One region of the Desulforapulum autotrophicum HRM2 genome, then DNA from elsewhere that is predicted to be linked to it. Evidence: riboswitches for the same ligand, from Rfam matches in the RefSeq annotation. Region 1 holds a riboswitch; each other region holds the start of a gene.
What was found. A riboswitch is a leader RNA that binds a small molecule or an ion and turns the genes downstream of it on or off. The one in region 1 is predicted to bind cobalamin.
Positions count from the first base shown of each region.

Region 1 (4,092 bases):
GGGAGGTGGGGGCCGTTGAAAGGCTGACACCCACAAACACAAGGCCGCTTACCGCCATGGACAGGATCACCCCGTGTCCCATGAGTATCGGGTGAATTGTTTCCAGGAACGGAGGCGCCATGGGCGGTGTTTTTGCAAGGTCCAGGATCACCAGGCCGGACTGAATGATGAAACCGGTTACCATGGAGGCCACGGCACCCTGGCCGGTGGCCCGGCGCCAGTATAGTCCGCCCATGAGGGCAAAAAAATAGGAGGCGCTTGCAATAAAGGTGGCGATGTGGATGGCGTCGATGATGGAGCCGATGAAGAACGATCCCAGTGTGGCAAAGACGATGATGATCACCACGCTGATCCGGTTGACCACAAGCATCTGCTTCATGGTGGCCCCGGGGTGAAGGTAGCGCTGGAAGATGTCCCTGGAGATGCACGAGGCCCCTGAGGTGGCAAAGGTGTCTGTGCATGACATGGCGGCCGTGGCAAGGCCCACGGCGCTCAGGGCCAGGATGAATCCAGAAAAATTGTGGTCCATGATAAAGGTGAGAAGGGCGGGTTCGGCCCTGGCCATTCCCATGGGAAATCCTGCACCGGCAATCTCGGGATAGATGGTGTTGAGGCCCAGGGCCAGGAAGGCGCAGCCGGCAAACACAACGGTAACAAGAACCGATCCCAGGAACATGCCGTTCCTGGCACTGCGTTCATCCGTGGCTGCCCATACCTTCTGCCACTGGTCCTGTTCCGTGATCCAACCGGGAATGATGGCGATGGAAAAGATCAGGATCATGGGTAAGCCGATGGAACCGGGGTTCCACCAGTTGTCGGGCACGGATGTCAACAGTGCTGCAACCGGTTCGGCAGTGAGGGTTCCTGCGCTGGTCATTACCACCCCAGCCATGATGAGGACAAAGAGGGTCAGGCAAAGGAACTGGATGATGTCTGTTGCAATCACAGCAGAGAGCCCACCCATGGTGACGTAGATGGAGACGGCAAGGGCGACGATCAGGGCCGACATCAAAGGAGAGACGCCGTAGAAGGTGGAAAGCACCATGGCAAAGCCCTTGATATCTGCCACGGCAAACAGGATCATCACAACGGTGATGATGATGGCAACGGGCAGTCGCAGATAGCTGCCATAGCGAAGCTCCAGAAGTTCGGGCTGGGTGATGGCGGGCAGGCCTTTTATTTTCCTGACAAACAGGCCGATGGCGAACAGGGCGATGATGTTGGGTGCCACAAATCCCCAGACAGATCCCATGCCCAGGAGCATGAAAAAACCGATAACGGCCAGGATGCCGCCGGCGGTGAGCCAGGATGCCGCAGCCGAACAACCGATGGATAGCATCCCGGCATTTTTTCCGGCAAGAAAGAAATCGGTCTGGGTTTGCTGTCGTTTGTTGAAGTACCACCCCACGCTTATGAGCAGGGCGGTATAGGCAAAAAGCAGGCACAGAAACAGTTGATATGGGTTCATATCTTCTCCAGTCGGATGGAAGCCTGGGCGGTTGCCGGGGCGATCCTCCGAACGATACTGTGTGCCAGCATAAAAAATCCCCAGCTGACACACGATCAGCCCGGGGATTTACCATCTCTCCGAGAACGTCTGTTTTTGCCTGTCTGGCAGGTATTCTGACTCGTGGATCATCCTAATGGCCGCGTCTTCCCGTGCTGGTTCGTTCTTTAAACCTGCAGCACAGTGACCGGTTGCGGCGGTCGTCCTCACTCACAGCGGCGGGTCCGTCCCGGAATTAAACCGGGTTCCCTGCAGGGTCTGAACCTTTGTCAGGCCCCGGCCTTCCCAGGGGAAGGCACCAGAAAGCGTCTCTTTTTTTAAAATACTGAACACGCTTGTTGTTCAGATCGTACAAGGGCTCATACCCCACACACCATGATTTTGTCAAGCAGGAAAAGGCGGAACATCATCACCGGTATTCTCCAGATTTTTTTCAAGAGAAAAGGCTTTTTGAAAAAAAACTTCAACCTGCTGAGTTGACAGTGGTTTACTGAACAGGTAGCCTTGAACCTCCTGACACTGTTTTACACGCAGGAAATCAACCTGGCCTGTGGTTTCAACGCCTTCGGCAATTAATCTCAGGTTCATGCCTTCAGCCATGGCAATAATGGCGGTGATGATGGACTGATCTCTTTTGCCGATGGCAATGCCGTCGACAAAGGTTTTATCAATTTTCAAGCAGTCAATGGGGATTTCTTTCAGGCGACTCATGCTTGAATAACCGGTGCCAAAGTCATCAATGGCAATCCGGATGTTCATTTTTTTCAGTGCATGCAGGATGTTGGTGGTTTCCGGCACGTTTTTTACCAGAAGGCTTTCGGTTATTTCGATTTCCAGATATTGGGGATCCAGGGTTGTTTCTTCAAGTATGCTTTTGACCATATTCAGGAAATCAGTATGGGTAAACTGATTCACGGAAACATTAACGGCAATCCGCTGCAGGGGTAATCCCTGATCCAGCCAGGTCCTGGTCTGCCTGCAGGCCGTTCGCATGACCCATTCACCAATGGCCACTATCATCCCGTTTTCTTCGGCTATGGAGATGAACTCAATTGGCGGAACATTTCCCAACTCCCAGTTATGCCAGCGCAGCAGAGCTTCAGCACCACATACCTCTCCTGTGACCAGATCGAACTGTGGCTGGTAGTGCAGGGCAAACTCACCCCGCCCCAGGGCCTGCCTGAGATGATTCTCAATGGTCATTCGTTTCAATGCATCGGCATTCATGGACTGCTCATAAAAACTGAACATATTAGGACCCATGCGTTTGGAAAAATACATGGCAATATCGGCATTTTTGAGCAGGGTTTCAATGTCCTCACCGTCCTGGGGGAAAAGTGAAATACCGATGCTGGGCGTGACGATGACTTGGTGGTTACCCAGGTGCAAGGGTTCGGCAAGTTGTTTGGCAATGCGCAGGGCCACCACTCCTGCATGTTCTGCCCGGGTCACCTCGGGCAGGATCACTGTGAACTCATCCCCACCCAGCCGGGCCACCATTTCACCTGCCGGCGATCTGCTGACGGTATCTGAGGTCCGGAGACATTTAAGGAGTCTCTTTGACGTGGCTTTAAGCAAATCATCGCCAATGCTGTGACCCAGCGTGTCATTAATCCGTTTAAAATTGTCAAGGTCAATATAGAGCAATGCGGCTTTGTGCTTGTAACGATGGGCTTTGTCAAGGGTTGTCGTAAGGTTTTCGATGAACAGCGTTCGGTTGGGCAGACCGGTCAGGCTGTCGTAAAAAGCCAGCTGATTGAGCCGGCCCTGGATTTCATTGTTCAGTTCCCATTTTCGGGTCAGTGCATGGGCAAGTTGAAGCACCTCCACATTGTCAAAGGGTTTTTTAAGAATCAGCAGACTGTCTGTCTCTCCCAGAACCCGGCGGATCTCCTGCCATGAATAGTCGGCATAGGCCGTGCACAGAACCACCTGTAAGTCCGGGCTTTCCTGCCAGAGATGACTGATGGTTTCTATGCCGTCCCAGCCCGGAGGCATGCGGCCGTCCACAAATGCCAGGGAATAGGGGCGGCCCTCGGATTTTGCCTTCTGGACCTGGGCCAGTCCTTCCCTGCCCTGGAAAACGCAATCGATTTCAAACGTCCCAGATGCCATGGTTTGGGTTTCGGCACCAAAGAGCGCAGTTTCCATGTCTTGAATCTCGTTGTCCGAATCAGGAGATTTCATCAATATTTTGCAGAAATCCTGGTGGATCGCAGTATTGTCATCTATTACCAGGATCCGATGGGAAAGATTGTTTTCATGGGGTTTCATATGCGATGTCCTGTGTTGTATAAATTCGCGGGGAATGGCTGCCCCTGGGAGTCTGTTGATCCATAGATCTATTCTTTTTGATGTCTGGGGCTGTTAACTGTCTGCCCATCCAGGGCTGACCGCACTGCAGTTTTTAATTCCAAAAGCTTATATGGTTTTCCAATAAACCCGGTTGCACCGGCCTGCATCACTTCCTTGGTTTGGACCAGGGCTGAGTAACCGCTGGCAATCAGAATGCGGACTTTGGGGTTTTGACTCAACAGTTCCTGCATGCATTGATAACCGTCCATGCCTGGCATGTTCACGTCTAA
Region 1 covers NC_012108.1:1,799,646-1,803,737, forward strand. The annotation lists gene HRM2_RS07805 (sodium:solute symporter family protein) at 1-1,468, opposite strand, end outside; cobalamin riboswitch at 1,597-1,825, opposite strand; gene HRM2_RS07810 (putative bifunctional diguanylate cyclase/phosphodiesterase) at 1,892-3,781, opposite strand; gene HRM2_RS25060 (response regulator) at 3,850-4,092, opposite strand, start outside.

Region 2 (4,092 bases), 930 kb from region 1:
AGGGCCTTTGCAGCGATTTCAATGTCTTCATGGTAATCAGGGCTCTTTCCAGGCTCACCAAGGGCAGGCCTTCCAAGGACAAGTTTATCAAAGGGCATGAATTTAGCTTTCAGGGTCTTTATGCTGTTAAAGCCTGCAACATAGGATTTAAGGTCAGCAAATTCTTCACCGGCATAAACATGGGTGGGTTGAACAACAATGGTTCTGTAGCCCTCATTTTGAAGATCTGCAATGGTTGCAAGGGGATTTTTTATATACAGAAATTCTTCTGGGACGCCCTTATTTTCCGATTGAAAGGCCGTATCCGTTTGACGTTCCTGCCAGATTTTTCTGATGATATTGGAAGTAAATGCGTGCTTTACAACAACCCCTGGATTCTCGTTTCTTACCAATTCACCAATGTTGATAAGTGATTTTAACGCATCTGGATATGAGGTACCGAAACTTGCAAGCACAATGGCTTTTTTCTGGGATTCCGAGGCAGAAGCAACAGACGTCAATGCGAGCAAAACAACCAATGAGAAAATAAAACAACCGATTTTCTTAATCATTTTTAAACTTTTCCTTTAAAAAAGAGACCCTGATGCTCAACACAATTCATATCTGCCCGCCTAAATAAAAATCATTTCAAACACGTACCAGGTCATAAAAATAAAAATTCCCTGCCTTGAAATCAAGGCAGGGAATCCCGTATTGAAACCCCTGATGTGATCAGGGGATCCTTTTTCCCATAAATAAACGATCCGTCCCATTCCCGGTCCATGGAAATAGAGACAACTCTCAAGGCAGGTCTTCTGACTTTCGGATCATCCTATACGCATGAACTTCATGCAAACCGCGCCTTCCCATTTTTTAAAAAAACAGTGGCAATTTGCGGTTTTCGTCCCCGATTACAGCGACGGGCTCGTTCCTGAATTCCACAGGATTCCCATTTTAAGCTGTTGAGCACCTTAAAAGCGGGCTGCAAAAAAACGCTGCCCTTTCTACGATTGATAGTAATAAGAGCAAAGTTGTTTTTTTGTCAATAAAAATATGACTGATATTTTCTTGACACCCTTCTGTCTCCTTGATACTTGAATCGGTGAATCAGGTACCCATTTAAAATGCATGGGTAAAAAGGGAATCCGGTTTAATTCCGGAACGGGCCCGCCGCTGTATACGGGGACGAACGCCAGAGAATGCCACTGTGGAGCGCCATGGGAAGGCCTGGCAAGTAGAATGATCCAAAGTCAGAAGACCTGCCTGATTCACAGGGATGAGATACCCATGGTAACGGGATCCATCAGTGATCATAAGGACAGAAAGGGAAGCCCTTGATCGATACCCATCGGTTAGGGGCTTTTTATATTGAACGTCCCGGCCACTTGAATTTTTTATATTTTTTTTAATCCGATTGCTTTTAAAGGAGGCAGAAGAATGAAAAGAAACATGGTGTGTCTGGCAGGTTTGTTACTGTGCCTGTCCATTGCCCAGACGGCAATGGCCGAAGAAAGAAGTATGGACATGGACGAGATGGTCGTCTCGGCCACCCGTACAGAAATATCCCTGGATAAAGTAGGCGGAAACAGCGTCACGGTCATCACATCCGACGAAATCCAGGCAAAGCACCTGAACAGTGTGGCAGAATTACTGAAAACAGTACCAGGTATCAGCCTGGTTTCCAGCGGTGGTCCCGGCACAGCGACCTCTGTGTTCACCCGGGGGGCTGACTCAAAGAACACATTGATACTCATTGACGGCATCATGATCAACGATGTTTCCGGGGCTAGCAGGGGGGCGGATATTGGCAATATCAATGTGGACAACATCGAACGGATCGAAGTTATTCGTGGGGCCATGAGCGTCATGTACGGCAGTAATGCCACCGCCGGTGTCATCAACATCATCACCCAGAAAGGAAAGAAAGCACCTTCTGCGTCGGCAAAATTTGAAGCAGGCTCCTATGGCACATGGAAGGCTGGAGCCAGCGCCGCGGGTGCAACAGACAAGGTCAACTTTGCCATTTCAGCATCAAAGACCCGGATCGACGGTTACTCCGTTGCCAACGATGCGAACAACGATATTCCCCAGGGGACAAGCACCGACGAAGATGACGGGTACGAGAACATGACCCTGTCCGCCAATGCAGGTGTTTCCATCACAGACGATTTTAACATCAGCGCAGTCCTGCGCCATATTGACTCGGACGTGGACACGGATGCATACAACTGGGGCGGCTATGCTGAAGATGGTGATGCCAATACCGACTCCAGGCAGACCTTCGGCAAGGTAGACATCAACAATAGATTTTTCAATAACTTTCTGACTTCAAAGCTCACCTGGCAGATGAGTCAGCAGGATAGAGATTATTTTGAAGACGGTGACAAAACATCCACCTACGATGGTGACACTCAAACCGTTTCATGGCAGGGGGACTTAAACTTTAATTCCCACGTACTCTCCATTGGTGCATCCTACTATGAAGAGAGCATGGAATCAGAGTCCTTTGGAACCTGGGCGTCAAAGTTTGATGAAAAAACAGTGGATACCAAAAGCTACTGGATCCAGGATCAATTCCTTGCCGTGGACAATCTGGTTATCATTGCTGGCGTGCGTGTGGATGACCATGAAACCTTTGGCAATAAGGCAACCTATAGAGTGGCACCCGCCTACACCATCTCCGCCACCGGCACCACCCTCAAGGCAAGCTATGGCACAGGTTTCCGTGCACCATCCCTTTACGAACTGTATGATCCCAACTATGGCAATGCCGATCTTGATGCCGAAGAGAGCGATGGATGGGATATCGGCCTTGAACAAAAGCTCATGAATAACACCCTTACCATGGGCGTCACCTACTTTTCCATGGATTATGACAACCGCATCGACTTTGACACAACCACCTGGACATACACCCAGGCCGATGGTGAGACCCAGACCCAGGGTGTTGAATTTTTTACCGGCTGGGATCCCATGGACACCCTGGGATTCATGCTCAGTTATACCTATACGGACACTGAAGATCCAGATGGTGAGGCGCTGGTTCGCCGTCCTGAAAACAAGGTATCTTTGAACACCCGGTATGGATTTCTGGACAAGGGCCTCTTGAACCTGGAGGTTCAGTGGGTGGATGACCGAAAGGCTTCCTCCTCTGCATACGACAAGAATGGCAATGCCGTTGGCACCCTGGATGCCTACACCCTGGTTAACCTGGCAGCCTCCTGGACATTCAACGACCATGTTGAGCTGTTTGGCCGGGTGGACAACCTCTTTGACGAATATTATGAAGAGGCTTTCAGCTACGCCAGGGCCGGTGTGTCCGCCTATGCCGGTATCAAGCTGACCTATTGATATGGATGTCCCACCTGCAGCAGGAGTAAAACAATGAACAAAAAAGCATCAATGACGACATTGAAAGCCATTATCATGGTTCTGATAATGGTAACAACTTCAACTGCAGGTGTGGACATCACCGATAGCCGGGGAAGGCAAGTCCATTTTGACACTCCCCCCATGCGGGCAATCTCCATTGTTCCGTCGATTACCGAGATCATCTGCAACCTGGGGGCGGCAGAATCCCTTGCGGGAGTGACTTACCACAGTTCCCTGCCCTGCCAGAAAAGCCATAAACCCATCGTGGGCGGCTTCTCCTCCCCCAGTGTTGAAAGGATAAAAGCATTGAACCCCGATGTGGTGTTTGTCTCAGGTTTTCAAGAAAAAACCGTGGAACAGCTGGACGCCCTGAACATCAAAACCCTCTGCCTGGACATCACCTCCTATGACCAGGGCATTCAAAACATTGAAACCCTTGCCCGTATTTTTAACAGGGGAAAAAACGGCAAAACCCTGCTTGCGGCCATGGAAGAAGACATGGCCGTTATTGCTGAAAAACTTGCAAAACTGGACGGCATGGAGAGAAAACGGGTCTTCAGGCTCATGGGCCGGGACCGGGTGATGACCCCCACGGCCAACGCCTTTTTAAATCAGCTGGTAATCCGTGCCGGTGGTGTTCCCATGGCACCTGAAGGGGATGGCATGGTCGCTGAAGTCAGCCTGGAACAATGGCAAAAGTTCAATCCCCAGGTGATCTTTGGATGCGGGGAGGATAGAAAG
Region 2 covers NC_012108.1:867,589-871,680, reverse strand. The annotation lists gene HRM2_RS03755 (sirohydrochlorin cobaltochelatase) at 1-551, opposite strand, end outside; cobalamin riboswitch at 768-968, opposite strand; cobalamin riboswitch at 1,072-1,260, shown strand; gene HRM2_RS03750 (TonB-dependent receptor plug domain-containing protein) at 1,417-3,330, shown strand; gene HRM2_RS03745 (helical backbone metal receptor) at 3,364-4,092, shown strand, end outside.
Region 2: linked by a shared signal. The riboswitch ahead of HRM2_RS03750 (TonB-dependent receptor plug domain-containing protein) and the one ahead of HRM2_RS07805 (sodium:solute symporter family protein) in region 1 are both predicted to bind cobalamin.

Region 3 (4,092 bases), 420 kb from region 1:
GTTTCGTGACCAATGGTATTTCCGCATCAAAGACCTTGACACGGACTACGAGATCAACCTGGATCCAGACATGGCCAACCAGGACACCATGACCATTTTCATCAACCACAAGGTATATGACTATGACGGGAACTATATTGGCGCAACAGGGGTGGGCCTTGCCATCCATGCGGTGAAAAAAATGGTCAACACCTACCAGGAACGGTACAATCGTACCATTTTTTTTACGGACAAGGAGGGCAACATCACCCTCCACGGTCAAAATTTTTCAAAACCTGTTAAAAACATCTTTGAGGTCAAGGAAATTGCTGAACACCGCCAGGAAATTCACGCGGGCAGCCCCTTGTCATTTCAATACAAAAAAGACAACAAAAACATCTATGTGAACAACCGGTACATCCCTGAATTTGGCTGGTATCTCTTTGTGGAGCAATGCGGAGATAAGGCCATTGCAAAGGTCCGCAACACCCTTGTGCTAAACCTCGTCTTTTCCTTTGGCATCATCGGCCTGATCCTCATTGTCACCAACCTCACCATTGCCTCGTTTCAAAAACGCCTTACAAAAATGGCGTCAACGGACAAACTCACGGGAGTCTACAACCGCAGAGCCTTTGACATCATCATTGACCAGACCCTCAAGGAGATTCAACGAAAACAGACCCCCCTGTCGATCATCCTGTTTGACCTTGACCACTTCAAACGGGTCAACGATACCTACGGCCATCTGGCAGGCGACTATATCATACAAACGACCGTTGGAACAGCGGCCCGCACCATACGTAACAGCGATATTCTCTGCAGGTGGGGCGGAGAGGAATTTCTCATCCTCCTCAAGGGATGCGACCTTGGGGATGCCATGAAAACAGCGGAAAAGATACGAACGGCTGTGGCATCACAACCCGCCCGATATGGGGACGATCAGATCTGCGTCACCATCAGCGTGGGTGTCACTGAACATACAGGCCAGGACACCAAGGAGACACTTCTCAAACGAGCGGACAAGGCACTTTATCTGGCAAAGGCCAGCGGAAAAAATCGCTGTGAAACAGAGACCGTTCGTCCCGGCCCCATCACCCCCTGATACAGGCGTTTTGTCCCCATGGACAGGTTTCCCCGGCTCACCTTCATGGAATAATCGGGTTCACCCCCTTAGATCCTGGAATGGATCAGTCCAGTACCACGAATTCAGGGTCACTACCCGACCCTTCCACATGGGTTTGCGTCCGGTAAAGCATACCGCCAGGCCCAAACTCATACTCGGGCATCAGACTTATCCCTTGAAGATGGTGCTTTGTCCGATAAAATTTTCCATCCGACCCAAATTTATAATCGGGACACTCGGACCACCCCATGGGATGGGCAATTGTTCGAAAGAGCAACCCATCCCTCATGGTATAAATCGGAAAATTGTCTGTAACGACCCCATTGCTTCCAATCCTGTTGATTTTCAACACATGGTCTTGGTTCATTTTTTTGCCTCCCATAAAAAACAGTTGGGTAAAATGGTTCAAGGCAAACAAAAAACCCCGAACCGATGAATATCGATTCAGGGTATCCCTTTTCTTCTCCTGAATATCGCCAGGCGTTCCCTGTCCACGGGGAGTCCGACATGTCAATCAACCAGGCAGGTCTTCTGACTCACGGATCATTCTAATGGCTGCGTCTTCCCATCGTCTCACAACACGAAAGTGACATATTGCAGCGTTCGTTCCCGTTTACAGCGGCGGGCCCATTCCGGAATTTCACCGGATTCCCTATTATGCTCGAAAAGAGCACCTGATTATGTTTAAATAGATGCAACCCGGATAAAATGTCAACAGTGAAATAATCTTTAACCCAAAACAAGCAGAGAAACCATGGATAAAAACAAATTGTGCATCATTGATGAGACCCTGAGGGAAGGTATGCAACATCGGGGCATGGTATTTTCCTCGAACCAGGCCATGACCGTGCTCAACTTCCAGGAACGCTTAGGCGTTGACATCTGCCAGGCAGGTTATCCCCCAGCCCATGAATCGGAACAGGCAAAGCTCAAACACTTGTCTGCGTCAGCAGTTGAAAAAGGTTATTCCATACGGGTTGCCGCCATGGGCCGGGCATGTCTCGAGGATGTACAAACCCTTTCAGAAACTGGCACTTTGGACTTCCACCTCCATGCCCATGTGTCAAAAGAAAAGTGGAACAGCCCCATGGACCAAGCATTTCCAGACCTTGGAACAACAGTTGAAACAATCAGGGCCAACTGCCCGGGATCCCAAATCTCACTTGCCTTTCTGGACATTGGACGCACCGATCCTGAATTCCTTTCAAGGGCGGCCCTATACCTAATCAAAGAACTCGCCCTGGACATTCTCTCCCTGCCCGATACCTCGGGCATCATGGGCCCCAACCAGGTGCACGACGCCATTGCCCCCATTGCCAGGCTTTCCAGGAACAGTTCCACACGGCTTGCCGTCCACTGCCATAACGACCTTGGCATGGCATCGGCCAACACGGTCATGGGGGTTGTGGCAGGCGCAACCGTTGTTGAAGCCTCCGTGTTCGGCCTTGGGGAGAGAAACGGGCTTGCTGACCTCTACACCACGGCAAGGGTGCTAAAGGATCAGGGGTATGCCCTGGATCTGCGACTTGAAGATGTCGACACCTTCAGGGAATACTACCGTTACATTGATGGGGTATGCCGGCAACAGACAGGGGAACCACTTCTTACCTACAACACCCCCTTTTTCGGGGATGGGGTAAAGACCCATGTGGCAGGTACCCATGGCGGTTCAGGGTTTGGCCTTGGCGGCGAGGAAAAAATATTTCTAAATGTTTTGTGCGGCCAAAGGCTGGTGAAGCAGTACCTTGACCAGAAACAGATTCCCCATGACCTAAGTGGACTTGCGTCACTGACCCAGTCGATAAAAAGGGAAAGCGCACGTTTGCACCGGCGCCTTGAGCACAATGAGATCGCAGCCCTTGCCGCAGCACCTGCCCTGAAAAATTGGGTTGACGAAAATGCAAGGGAGTAATAAAAAGGCCTTTTATCAACTTTAACTGTTGGTTTTTTAAGCCATACAGGAGCCATCCCCCATGAACAGGTATAAGGATGAGATCATCCCCCTTTTAAAAGAGCTGATTGAATTTAAGAGCACGGCCTCAAGACCCATAGAAATCAGCAGGTGTGCAGACTTTATTGAAACCTACGTCAAACAGACCGGTGCCCGATATACAAGAATTGACCACAACAACATTCCCTCCATCCTTGTCACCCCAAAAGGCAAAGTAACCCCGGTGCTTCTCATGGCCCACTTTGACGTTGTGGAGGCTGAGGACCCTCTTTTTACCGCCGTTGAAAACCAGGGGAATCTCTATGGCAGGGGCAGCAATGACGACAAATATGCAGTGGCCGTCTGCCTTGTTCTGTTAAAAAAATGGATGGCAACCCTTGAAAAAAATCAGCAGAGCCAGGCCCATCTCCCCTTTGGCATCCTGATCACCGGCGATGAGGAGACAGGCGGTTATGACGGGGCCCAATACGCATTGAGACAGGTCAAGGCCAATTTTGCCATTGCCCTTGACGGCGGGAATCCTGAAAAGGTGATTCTCAAGGAAAAAGGAATGCTCCAACTGGAACTTGCGGCCCATGGCAAGGCGGCCCACGGTGCAAGGCCCTGGCTTGGGGTCAATGCCATTGATCTCCTGGTCGACGACCTTCAAAAAATCCGCCCCCTGTTCATGGACAAGGCAGAGGGCCACTGGCACAAGACCCTGAACCTGGGCATCATCCGGGGGGGAGACTCGGTTAACCAGGTGTGTGACAAGGCCTGGGCCCTCCTTGACATCCGATACACGGAAAACGACGACCCAGACCAGATTGTGGCAGATATTGACGGTCTTACCCACTCGACAATAACCATCAAGGAAAAGGAACCGCTGTTCACAGGAGGGCATTCAGACTACCTTGACAAACTTCTATCCCTTGTTCCCCAAGCAGTCACGGGCAACGAACACGGTGCAAGCGATGCACGGTTTTTAGGTGACTTAAACATTCCCGGCATCATCTGGGGTGCCAGGGGCAACCAGACGGCCCATGCAAAGGATGAACAT
Region 3 covers NC_012108.1:1,377,930-1,382,021, reverse strand. The annotation lists gene HRM2_RS06045 (sensor domain-containing diguanylate cyclase) at 1-1,081, shown strand, start outside; gene HRM2_RS06040 (hypothetical protein) at 1,167-1,469, opposite strand; cobalamin riboswitch at 1,607-1,795, opposite strand; gene HRM2_RS06035 (hypothetical protein) at 1,857-3,014, shown strand; gene HRM2_RS06030 (M20 family metallopeptidase) at 3,076-4,092, shown strand, end outside.
Region 3: linked by a shared signal. The riboswitch ahead of HRM2_RS06040 (hypothetical protein) and the one ahead of HRM2_RS07805 (sodium:solute symporter family protein) in region 1 are both predicted to bind cobalamin.